3 regions of the Neobacillus sp. S1227 genome follow, and region 3 is predicted to be linked to each of the others. Evidence: riboswitches for the same ligand, from Rfam matches in the RefSeq annotation. Region 3 holds a riboswitch; each other region holds the start of a gene.
The links. A riboswitch is a leader RNA that binds a small molecule or an ion and turns the genes downstream of it on or off. The one in region 3 is predicted to bind S-adenosylmethionine.
Positions count from the first base shown of each region.

Region 1: another riboswitch for S-adenosylmethionine. It lies ahead of ACZ5AE_RS24315 (O-acetylhomoserine aminocarboxypropyltransferase/cysteine synthase family protein); the one in region 3 lies ahead of ACZ5AE_RS15910 (LLM class flavin-dependent oxidoreductase).
Region 2: another riboswitch for S-adenosylmethionine. It lies ahead of metK (methionine adenosyltransferase); the one in region 3 lies ahead of ACZ5AE_RS15910 (LLM class flavin-dependent oxidoreductase).

Region 1 is NZ_AP038276.1:4,826,072-4,830,334, forward strand. It holds gene ACZ5AE_RS24310 (methionine ABC transporter ATP-binding protein) at 1-419, opposite strand, end outside; SAM riboswitch class I at 542-648, opposite strand; gene ACZ5AE_RS24315 (O-acetylhomoserine aminocarboxypropyltransferase/cysteine synthase family protein) at 774-2,090, opposite strand; SAM riboswitch class I at 2,160-2,264, opposite strand; gene ACZ5AE_RS24320 (SCP2 sterol-binding domain-containing protein) at 2,346-2,702, opposite strand; gene ACZ5AE_RS24325 (nuclease-related domain-containing protein) at 2,947-3,861, shown strand.
Region 2 is NZ_AP038276.1:4,657,332-4,661,594, forward strand. It holds gene asnB (asparagine synthase (glutamine-hydrolyzing)) at 1-729, opposite strand, end outside; gene metK (methionine adenosyltransferase) at 964-2,166, opposite strand; SAM riboswitch class I at 2,432-2,565, opposite strand; gene pckA (phosphoenolpyruvate carboxykinase (ATP)) at 2,826-4,263, shown strand, end outside.
Region 3 is NZ_AP038276.1:3,166,880-3,171,142, reverse strand. It holds gene purD (phosphoribosylamine--glycine ligase) at 1-444, shown strand, start outside; gene ACZ5AE_RS15920 (hypothetical protein) at 491-640, shown strand; gene ACZ5AE_RS15915 (AAA family ATPase) at 647-829, opposite strand; SAM riboswitch class I at 1,430-1,533, shown strand; gene ACZ5AE_RS15910 (LLM class flavin-dependent oxidoreductase) at 1,642-2,691, shown strand; gene ACZ5AE_RS15905 (ATP-grasp domain-containing protein) at 2,707-3,663, shown strand; gene ACZ5AE_RS15900 (hypothetical protein) at 4,228-4,263, shown strand, end outside.

The DNA of each region.
Region 1 (4,263 bases), 1.7 Mb from region 3:
TGCGAAGGGTAAGCGTCTCCTCTGCCTTCAAGACCTACTAACTTGATTAACTCATCAACTCGTTTTTTTCTTTCCGGTGCGCTTACACCTGCAATCTCCAATGGAAAAGCAATGTTTTCGCTGACTGTTCTTGACCAAAGCAAATTGAAGTGCTGAAAAATCATGCTGATTTCCTGACGAGCTTTTCTAAGTTCTGCACCCTTTACTTTTGAAATCTCCTTACCCGCCACGTTAACTGTTCCTTCCGTAGGCAGCTCGAGACCATTTAACATACGGATTAAGGTACTTTTACCAGCCCCGCTATATCCGATCACACCGAAGATTTCTCCCTCTTTTATATCCAGGTTTACTTCATCAACTGCTTTTAACTGTCCCTGCTTAGTAGAGAAAAGCTTTCGTACATTTTTAATTGAAATCATTGAATCACCTACTTCTTATCCTTATTATAGGATTTGATAATTTTTATGAAAGGATTCTATTTTAGTAAAATAAATAGCCTCTCTGCGCAGGCAGAAAGGCATCATTATCAAATGAATCCTTTCTCCCATCTCTCAAAGCCGTAAGCTTTGTGTGAATTGGCACCATTTCAATAAAATTGACGGTTGCCGGGCTTCATAGGGCACATCCCTCCACCTCTCTCGATAAGAGCAAAAGCTATCCTATATAAAATTAGTCATTCTTTAATACTATTATTATGAAAGTAATCGTATCACGGTTAGAAAGTAGTGTCAACGACAAAATTCTACATATTCAAATAACTTTTTCAAGAAAATTTAGGCATTTGTTGTTAAAGAGGTTAGGCCAGTTGCAGCTTCGATTGCGTCTTCCAAATCTTCTACCAAATCCTCGACATTTTCAATTCCGATGGAAAGACGGATCAAGTCCTCGGAAACACCCGCCGCCTTTAAACCTTCCGCATCCAGCTGCTGATGGGTGGTGCTTGCCGGGTGAATAATTAAGCTCTTGGCATCGCCAACATTGGCCACGTGCGCCCATAAAGTGATGGCATCGATTAATTTCGCACCGGCTTCTCTTCCGCCTTTAATGCCAAATACAACCATGGAGCCAGCGCCCTTAGGCAAATATTTTTGTGCCAAGTCATAGTCAGGATGTGTTGGATGCCCCGGATAAGAAACCCACTCCACCGCTGGATGGTTGTGAAGGTACTCCACGACCTTCTGGGTATTGGCAACATGTTCTTTCATCCGTACGTGTAAGGTTTCCAATCCTAACACGAACTGGAATGCGTTTTGCGGGCTTAAAGCCGGCCCCATGTCACGAAGAAGCTGGACGCGCGCCTTAATAATATATGCTACCGGTCCAAGTGCCTCTGCATACACAAGGTCATGATAGCTTGCATCTGGTGTGGTGAAGCCAGGGAATTTCGGCGAATTCCAATCAAACTTTCCGCCGTCGACGATGATGCCTCCAGTCGTTGTTCCATTACCCAACAGCCACTTGGTTGCGGAGTGAACGACGATATCTGCCCCGTGCTCAATCGGACGGCACAGATATGGAGTCGCAAAGGTGTTGTCTACAATGAGAGGGACACCTGCTTCATGAGCAATATTAGCTACCTTTTCAATATCTAGAATTCTTAAGCTCGGATTGCCGATCGTTTCAGCGAATACGGCTTTTGTTTTGTCCGTAATGGCAGCACGGAAGTTTTCCGGAATCTCTGGATCTACAAACTTCACATTAATCCCGTATTTTGGAAGGGTCACAGCAAATAAATTATAGGTTCCACCGTAAAGGTTGGATGCAGCAACAATCTCATCTCCCGCTTCAGCAATGTTTAAGATGGCCAGCGTAATGGCTGCCATGCCGCTGGCCACTGCCAGAGCGCCAACTCCACCTTCTAGGAGCGATACTCTTTCTTCGAAAACGGTTGTAGTTGGATTGTGAATCCTTGTGTATATGTACCCAGGTTCTGCTAATGCGAACAGGTTGGCAGCATGCTCTGTGCTTTTGAATTGATATGCGTTATTTTGATAGATTGGAACCGCCCGTGCTCCTGTTACCGGGTCTGGTGTAAGACCACCGTGAACACTTAATGTTTCAAACCTTAACTTCTTTTGTTTTTCTGACATAGTTCTAATTCCCTCCCATTATAAAAATAAAACCCATGCTTCCTATAAGAAGATGGGGGTTCTCCGCTCTTCTTATCTTTCAGAGCCTGTTTGCTCTGCTGGATTTAGCACCGTGTGTGGTCTACCGGTTGCCGGGCTTCAACGGGCCAGTCCCTCCGCCGCTCTTGATAAGAATGTTTATTTAGTTCGCCGAACGTTGATTGAATATTCTAAAAAAATAATACCTGAAGTTTAATTCCGAGTCAATACCTTTGATTAAATTATTTTGGCTAGATTGTGTTGGGGTTTTGTTAAATAAAAAAGGGACTCAAGTAATAATATATTTCTTAATGAACCTGTTATGTTCAAGGCCCCGTTTCGATCTAGCACTCTTAACCTCTCTTGCCCTTCAAGTAGCTGCTTGATTTGATGTGATTCACCGTGGATTTGACAATGCACCTGCTCCACTTGTCTGTCATAGAGAGCGAAAATTTCCCCGTTTTTAATAACTAGTTGAAGCAATTGCTGTTCGGTAGTGCTTAGGCTTACCTTTAGTTCTGCGTGCTGAATTAGCGGAAGAATATGCTTTTGGTCTTTGAAGGTTTTTAAAAAGCTATTTACATCTTCTATCATTTTAATCACTCCGAAATTCTCGTCTATAACCATTACTATTCAGCAGTAATTGGTCTATTCCTCTATGAATTGGTCGACATTATCTTCGGACGAGTGGGGAAATATTAGCATTTCCCGAGAAATATGTCGGAAGATGAGGGATGCTGGTAATGTTAACAAAATATTCATACATTCTAATTTGCATTTAAGTAAGTTGGAGTAAAATTGGATATGGGTATTTTAATAGTTTGAAAGGATGTGGACTATGCCTACACCAAAAAAATCACGCCATGAACCAAAGGAGTTACTTGAATTAAGGGCCTTAAACCCGCGGATGAAGCTTTCTGACAAAGACGGGAGAAAGTACTACGCTCTTGAAAAAGGCTATCAAGGAGAAGTAATGTTTGATTCAATTACCGAACGATTGGGGAATAACTGCATCGTATTAAATGGCTTGCTCTTTAAATTGAAAGAAAAGTACTTTCAAATCGATACTGTGATTATTTTTCAAAAAACGATTTACCCCATTGATGTTAAAAATTTTGAAGGAGACTATATTTATAAGTCTGATCCCGACCGCTTTTGTAAAAATGATACCGAAATTGACGACCCTTTCCTTCAATTGTTGAAGGCCGAATCCAAGCTGCGGCAGCTTCTCGAAGAGTACAAATTTAATCTACCGGTTGAATCCTACGTTGTTCATATTAGCCCCACCTTCACTTTATACAATGCACCCCAAAACAATCATGTTATTTTCCCAACACAAATCAATCGCTTCATCAGAAAATTAGAAAATATCCCATCAAACCTGAACGGAGGCCATGAAAGATTGGCTGACCTGTTAATTTCACTGGATCAGGGTGATTATCCAAATGCTACAAAGCCGACTTATAGTTATGAGGAGCTGAAAAAGGGTCCTTATTGTTCGAAGTGCCACTCATTTTCGGTTTCTGTTGGGGAGAGGAAAATGGTTTGTAATACTTGTGGGTGTGAGGAGAGACTAGAGTCGGTAGTGCTACGGAGTGTTGGGGAGTTAAGATTGCTTTTTCCGGAGTTTAAGATTACGACTAATTTGGTGTTTGAGTGGTGTGGAGGGAGCGGCTCTAAAAAGATGATTGGAAGAATCCTAAAGGAACACTACACATTAATGGGATATGGTCAATGGACTTATTATGAGTAATATTTTCTGGCTGTTTTGGAGTCAATAGATCCTTTGGCTACCCTGTTTCCACTTTTGGTTGAATTTCGGTAGCCAATAGCTCTGATTGGCTACCCTGTTTCCTCTTTTGGTTGAATTTCAGTAGCCTATAGCTCTGATTGGCTACCCCGTTTCCACTTTTGGGTGAATTTCGGTAGCCTATAGCTCTGATTGGCTCCCCTGTTTCCTCTTTTGTCTGAGTTTCGGTAGCCAATAGCTCTGATTGGCTACCCTGTTTCCTCTTTTGGTTGAGTTTCGGTTGCCTATAGCTCTGATTGGCTACCCTGTTTCCTCTTTTGGGTGAATTTCAGTAGCCAATAGCTCTGATTGGCTACCCTGTTTCCTCTTTTGTCTGAGTTTCGGTTGCCTATAGCTCTGATTGGC
Region 2 (4,263 bases), 1.5 Mb from region 3:
ATCTCGGATTTCCTTTACGAAATCATCTTCCGATTTAAGTACTGGATGAAAATGTGCTTTCCAGTAGCGGTTCATTTCCATCTTCGAGCCAATTTTTTTAGTGAAATAATGGCCTGGTTCAAGCTTTTTAATCCCTTCTGACAGGGTATCAGGCTCTGGAACGAACTGATAGGTTAAATAATGCTGCAAGGAATCATAATCCAGCACATCATTTTCAATAGCCAGCAAAATGCTTTTTTTCTCAGAGGCAAAGAAAGTTCTGTCACCATCCTCCATATAAAAGAATGGTTTAATGCCAAACGGATCTCGTGCCCCATAAAGTGTTTGTTCCTGCTTATCCCAGATTACAAAAGCGAACATCCCCCGTAAGCGCTCAACTGCTTTTTCCTTTAGATGGCTGTAGAGGGCAATGATAACTTCTGTATCCGAGCTTGTGGAAAAAGTTAGTCCTTCTTTGAGCAACTCTTCACGAAGCTCAACATAGTTATAAATTTCACCGTTAAAAATAATCCAGTATCTTTCGTTTTCATACGTTAGCGGCTGATGCCCGGATTCAATATCAATGATACTTAACCGGCGGAAACCAAATTGAATATGATCATCATAATAATAACCATCATCATCTGGTCCGCGATGGGTAATAATATCGTTCATATTTTTAAAAAGCTGCTTTTCTTCGTCACGATAATTTTGCGTTTTGTCATGTACACAACCGATAAAACCGCACATTATGTACCTCACCTACTCTATTTCAAAATATCCTTTTGTAAAAACATACTCTCTAATACTACCACTTTTTTTTCAAAAATGGCACTGTGAAACAAAAGGAAAATCATGTATCATCATTTTTCACTGCAATAGTCCTACTTAAACATTTTATTCCAGTTTTTAAAACACTGAACAAGAAAATTTACGATTTAAAGAAAAATGGGAGTTACACCTTAATGCAACTCCCACTCCATATTATTTTCCTTCCGCCTGCTCACGTAATGCATCTGCCTTATCAGTGCGTTCCCAAGGAAGATCAACATCCGTACGACCAAAATGTCCGTAAGCTGCTGTTTGCTTATAGATGGGACGGCGTAAATCCAGCATTTTAATGATTCCAGCAGGGCGCAGGTCGAAGTTTTTACTTACTAAATCAACCAAAACCTCTTCGCTGACTTTACCTGTGCCAAAAGTATCAATAGAAATCGATACCGGTCTTGCTACACCAATCGCATAAGCAAGCTGTACTTCACATTTTTCGGCTAAACCTGCTGCGACAATATTTTTTGCAACATACCGTGCAGCATAAGCAGCTGATCGGTCAACCTTTGTCGGGTCCTTACCGGAAAAAGCGCCGCCGCCGTGACGGGCATAGCCTCCGTAAGTATCTACGATAATTTTGCGGCCGGTCAGTCCTGCATCCCCCTGCGGTCCGCCGATTACGAAGCGGCCGGTTGGGTTAATAAAATATTTTGTATTTTCATCGATTAATTCTTTTGGAACAACAGGATTAATGACATGTTCCTTAACATTTCGCTGGATTTGCTCTAGTCCAATTTCCGGATGGTGTTGGGTGGAAATAACGATTGTATCAATCCGAACCGGTTTGTTGTTCTCATCGTATTCGACCGTTACTTGTGTTTTTCCGTCCGGACGAAGGTATGGAAGGATATCCTCTTTGCGAACCTCAGTCAACCGGCGGGAAAGCTTATGGGCTAAAGATATTGGAAGAGGCATCAGCTCTTTCGTTTCGTTACAGGCGAAGCCGAACATTAAGCCTTGGTCACCTGCACCAATTGCTTCAATTTCTTTATCTGACATTTGACCTTCACGGGCTTCAAGTGCTTGATTGACACCCATGGCAATGTCAGGAGACTGTTCATCAATAGAGGTTAACACGGCACATGTTTCCGAATCAAAACCATATTTCGCACGAACATAGCCTATTTCTTTGATCGTCTCACGAACAATTTTTGGGATATCTACATATGTAGTGGTAGTGATTTCGCCGGCAACAAGAACTAAGCCGGTCGTTACTGATGTTTCAGCAGCTACGCGGGCATTTGCATCCTTTGCTAGAATGGCGTCTAAAATTGAATCAGAAATCTGGTCGCAAATCTTATCAGGATGACCTTCAGTTACTGATTCAGAAGTGAACAAATGGCGTTTCGGTGACATCTGAATTCCTCCTATAATAATGAAATAATGAGGCTGCTTTTTTCAAAGGTTAACACCCTTTCAAAAATAACCTCCATTTTGATACGGAACTCATCCCTAATAGTATGAAATAAAAATCAGGTTTTTATGAAATACTACCGAAAAAACCCAAACGAAATTCTTTAGAAGATTAGTAAAGCGATTCAAACAGCACGTGCATTTGCCGAATACACAAAAAAACCTTTCCATGAGGAAAGGTTGAATGCAAACATTTGCGTGCCTTTCACTCTTATCGTTCAAGGACTAGCCTTGCATCAGGTTTAGCACCTTTGCCCGAAAAATGACTTAAAATAGGCATTTTCCTAGTTGCAGGTTGCTGGGTTTCATAGGGCCTGTCCCTCCACCAGCTCGGGATAAGAGAGTATCCGTTCAAGGTTAAATCATACCCCAGTTACTTTAAGAATGTCAATGTATTTTTTAGCAACATTAACCAAAAAATACAGTGGAGTATGATACAAAATATGCCTAAACTGTTTTTTTCATGACTTTTTAATCACCTTTAGAATAAGTTATAAAATACAGCATAATTTCATTAATTAGTATAGACTATTATTTTAAATGTGTTATACTATTCATTATTAAAATACCAAAATAAAAACAAAAAAAGGAAGGTTCATTAAATGAATTCTGTTCATATCCCAAATGAATTAAAGGAATTACTTAATGAAAGTAATGTCCAAGTCCAATTATCAGTGCCGCAGCTAGTTGAAAAAATCCTCTGCAGAAATGAAGGGACACTTACTTCCACCGGTGCGGTTCGTGTTTCAACAGGAAAATATACCGGGCGGTCACCAGGGGATAAATTCACTGTTTTAGAAGAGTCAACTAAAGATAAAATTGCGTGGGGTTCTTTAAATCAGCCAATCTCACAAGAGACTTTCGATAATCTTTATAATAAGGTATTAGAATACTTAAAACAGCAGGAAGAAGTTTTTGTATTTAAAGGCTTTGCTGGAGCTGATAAGAAATCACAACTTCCGATTCAAGTCATAAATGAATTTGCTTGGCATAATCTATTTGCCCACCAGTTGTTCATTCGGCCTTCGGAAGATGAACTTCTGACTCACAAAGCTGAATTTACAGTGATTTCAGCCCCTAATTTCAAAGCTGACCCTGCAGTCGACGGTACGAATTCTGAAACCTTCATTATTATATCATTTGAACGCCGCGTAGTTCTAATTGGAGGTACTGAATATGCGGGAGAAATGAAAAAATCGATTTTCTCAGTCATGAATTATTTACTGCCTGAAAACAATATTTTCTCCATGCACTGTTCAGCAAACGTTGGCGTTGAAGGAGATGTTGCCTTATTCTTTGGTTTATCAGGAACCGGAAAAACAACTCTTTCCGCTGACCCAAACCGACGTCTAATTGGTGATGATGAGCACGGCTGGTCATCTAACGGTGTCTTTAATATTGAAGGCGGCTGCTATGCAAAATGTATTAATCTTTCACGTGAAAAGGAACCGCAGATTTTTGATGCCATTCACTTTGGAACCGTTCTTGAAAATGTTGTAATCAACCAGGAATCAAGAATTCCGGATTACGATGATGGAACTTTAACAGAAAACACTCGGGCCGCATACCCAATGGAAGCAATTGATAATATTGTCCAGCCTAGCATTGCCGGCCACCCGAATACTATTGTGTTTTTAACTGCAGATGCATTTGGTGTTCTTCCGCCAATCTCGAAATTAACTAGGGAACAAGCAATGTACCATTTCTTAAGCGGATTTACATCAAAGCTTGCTGGCACAGAGCGAGGCATTACTTCACCGCAAGCAACCTTCTCAACCTGTTTCGGAGCACCATTCCTGCCGCTGCCGGCTACACGCTATGCCGAAATGCTAGGGGAAAAGATCCTTGAACATAATGTTAATGTGTTCTTGGTTAATACAGGCTGGACTGGCGGTGAATACGGCGTCGGTAAACGTATGAAACTTTCATATACAAGAGCAATGGTGCAGGCAGCCCTTGAAGGCGAACTAAATCACGTAGAAACCGTTAAGGATACATTCTTTGGCCTAAATATCCCGCTCCATATTGCGGGAGTCCCTG
Region 3 (4,263 bases):
CTGACCAAGGAAGGGCCTAAGGTGATTGAATATAATGCACGCTTTGGTGATCCGGAAACACAGGTCGTTCTTCCTCTTTTAGAAACAGATTTACTTGATATCGTAATCGCAAGCATCTCCGGTGAATTAGAAAAAGTAGACGTGAAATGGAAAGACAAGTCGGCTGTTTGCGTAATTATGTCTTCTGCCGGCTACCCGGGCCCATACGAGAAAGGCTGTGTCATTCATGGATTGGATCAGGTTGCTGATCCGGCGATCGTTTTTCATGCTGGCACCTCTGAACAGGAGGGCAAAATCCTGACCAGCGGTGGACGTGTTCTTGGGATTACTGCAATAGGGGATACCTTGAAAGAAGCGAGGAATTTGGCATACCAGTCCGTAGAAAAGATCTCTTTTGAAGGAGCGCATTACCGGACCGATATTAGTTCCAAGGCTTTTTTATAAAATGCTTGAAGCATATATAAATAAGATGAAAGGCAGGAGTGAAAGTATGGATAAAAACAAAGGGAAAACACCAAATATTTCGGGTAGTTTTCAAGTAGTTGCAGATGACCGAAAAGATACTATTGAGGAATTGAAAAGAGACAATAAACTAGATGAAGAAACGGAATACTATGCACGAATTTTTATGGAAGATTAGGGGTTTTTAACTATAAACGGATATGTATAATAGAAAAGTAGAAAAGTTAGGGAGCTGGGTACCAAAGCTCCCTGAAATATTTGATTGTACATCGATCCACTGAATCCTTGAAAAATGACAGTCAAGGGCCTTCGCAAATGCTTTTACTTTCGTTGTTTTCCCCGTACCGGGCAAATCCTTAAGCAGCACATTCCTCTCTGTTAACAGGATGCAATGAGAAGAAGGAAAAATCACTTAAAATTTGTTGCCGGAAATGCAATTATTTTAAAGGATATTTACAAAAAATTCAGAATATAATATATAAAAGGATGTAAGAAGGGGTATACTTGAGACGAATAGCTGATTTATTGTGGGAAGGTTTTACTTTAAGACAGATTTTCCATAAAAAAATAGTTATACCGTATCTTCTGTTTTTAAGTTTTCTTATTTTATTTGAACTATATTTGATTATTTTTCTGTTTACATCGCTTCAAATAATTGCCCCAATTGGCTATAAGGCTACTTTATATTTTTATGGTATTGTATTATTTTTAATTTTCCTTTTTGGTTATTCACTCATGGTCTTTATTGAAACAGTTAAGGGAATTAGGAGAAAAAAAGGTTTGCTTATCTAACCAGCCAATAAAGAGGTTGGTTTTTTTGTTTTATCGCAGCTGTTATTGGTTGAAAGGTTCCACTTCCGTGTTTATAAGTTGTTTATTTCGGGTCTAGAAATATTTTATTGACAATTTTATGAATTTAAACTATTATCGCTATATAGTAAATTAAAAATTTTAAGTGTACATTTTCTTCTTATCAAGAGAGGTGGAGGGACTGGCCCTTTGAAGCCTCGGCAGCAGGTTCTTTTGAATACTGTGCCAATTCCATCAAGCGCATTGCTTGAAAGATGAGAAGAGGGTTTTGAAACTCTCTTCTTAGGAGGAGAGTTTTTTATATATACATAAATCATACTTAAACAATAGGAAAACTAGAGAATTAGAACAGTAGAGGAGAGAATTCAAATGAAATATGGTTTTTGGTTACCGATTTTTGGAGGCTGGTTGCGTAATGTGGAGAATGAACATATGCCGCCAACCTTTGATTATGCAAAGAAAGTCATACAATCAGCGGAAAAATGGGGATATTCGACTACCTTAATAGCTGAATTATATTTAAATGATATTAAAGGACCAGAGCATGATTCTCTTGAAGCCTGGTCCACCGCAGCGGCACTTGCTGCAGTGACGGAAAAAATTGAAATTATGACGGCGATTCGTCCTGGTTTTCATAATCCTGCCGTAGCGGCAAAAATGGCAGCGAATATTGATCAAATCAGTAATGGGCGTTTTACGCTTAACGTTGTTTCTGCTTGGTGGGCAGAAGAAGCACGTCAGTATGGCGGTATTTTTACGGAACATGATGAGCGTTATGCTCGTACCGAAGAGTTTATTGATGTCCTAAAAGGTTTATGGACAGAAGAGACCTTCGATTTTTCCGGCCAATTTTACGACTTAAAAGACACGAAGCTTGCTCCGAAACCTGTTCAACGACCAAACCCGATTCTTTATGCAGGCGGTGAAAGTGAAAAAGGCAAGCAGACCATTGCCGAAAAATGTGATGCTTATGTGATGCACGGTGGCACAGTGGAAGAGATTGATCGAAAAATAGCCGATATGAAGGCACGCCGCGAACAAACGGGCAAAGCGCCATTTAGTTCATTTGGCATGGCTGCATATGTTATTTGCCGTGATACAGAAGAGGAGGCTTTAGCTGAGCTTGAAAAAATCACGACTGTAAAGGATTCTAGCGGTTATGCGGGCTTTAAAGACTTCACTACAAAATCACACTTAGAGCAGCAAATCCAATTACAGGATTACTCTGTATCCAATCGAGGCCTAAGGCCGAACTTAGTAGGAACACCTGAGCAAATTGCCGATCGGATTTTACAATATGAAGAAGCTGGCTTAGACTTATTGTTGTTACAATTTTCACCTCAATTAGAGGAAATGGAACGCTTTGCCAAGCAGGTTATGCCATTAGTTGAACAAAAACGCAGTTTAATAACCAACTAGAGAGGGGTCTTAAAGATGAGCAAGGTATATGTGATACATGAAAATAGTGAGTGGACCATCCATTTAACAAAAAGGTTAGAGGAACTTGGTGTTCCTTATGAAGAATGGCATTTGGACGAAGGAACGTTAGATTTATCGACAGAACCGCCAGAAGGAATCTTCTATAGCCGAATGAGTGCTTCTTCTCATACTCGTGATCATCGTTTTGCAGCGGAATTTACCGGACAAGTATTGGCTTGGCTTGAAGAACATGGACGGACGGTGTTAAATGGAACGAGCGCTCTTAAGCTAGAGGTTAGCAAGGTTTTACAATATTTAGAGTTAAATAAGTATGGTGTGAAGACGCCAAAAACGATTGCAGCGGTTGGAAAACAAAGCATTCTTAAGGCTGCAGAGGCGTTTGCAGGTAAGTCTTTTATTACGAAGCATAACCGTGCCGGTAAAGGCTTAGGTGTTCAATTATTCCATAGTGTAGAAGCGTTAAAAGCTTATGTGGAAGGACCGACTTTCGAAGAACCGGTCGATGGCATCACCCTTATTCAAGAGTATATTCAATCACCTGAAAGCTACATCACTCGTTGTGAGTTTGTAGGAGGAAACTTTGTCTATGCCGTTAAGGTGGATACGTCGGAAGGTTTTGAACTTTGCCCAGCGGATGCCTGCCAAATTGGCGATTTATTCTGCCCGGTCGGAGAAGAAGTGGAAGAGAAGCCTAAGTTCCAAATCATTGAAGGTTTTGAGGACGAAATCCTAGAAAAATATAAGAAGGTTCTAGCTGGCAATAATATTCAGGTGGCTGGAATCGAGTTCATCAGAAATGCGGATGGTGAAATTTATACTTACGATATTAATACAAACACAAACTATAATTCTGATGCCGAAGCAAAAGCTGGAAAATATGGTATGCTCGAAGTTGCTTTATTCTTGAAGAAGACATTAGAAGAGAATGTCCGGGAAAACGTATTAAATTAATGTTGTAAAAAAGATTGCCAGTATAACTTATGCAATTGGTTATACTGGCAATTTTTGTTTATTAGGTTCAGTTATAACTGAAACGGAAATATTCCGTTTAAATTAGGAAATACTCTTATTTCCTTAAAAATAAAGGAAGTTTTTCCGTTTATTTGATTCAAATCTTTGGATTTTGTCTTATTTAGAGCGCATAATCGGAATTTCTTCGCTTATATTTGCTTGGTAAGCTTCCTCATTATACATTAGCCGGAAATTCTCCGCCTATGAATTCTCGTACCTATACGAAAATCTACAATGAATATTATGCGAGCCTATTATGAAAAATCGTTAGGGTCTTATAGTATGTGCTGTTTTTTTATGTGCCTTCTTAGAAAAAGGGAGTATAGTCCATATCAAAAATTATGATAAATGACTCTTGTTACAAATGCATGCGTATTATATTGTTAAAACAACTTCAACATGACCATTTACTATTTGCTTTGTTTATGTAGTTTTTTCCAATAGTAGAGTTAATTACGAAGAGTAATTAGAGTTGAAAATGTTTTTTAGAAAGGGAAAAATTATATGCTTCATATTTGGAATATTGAGAAGATCATTATA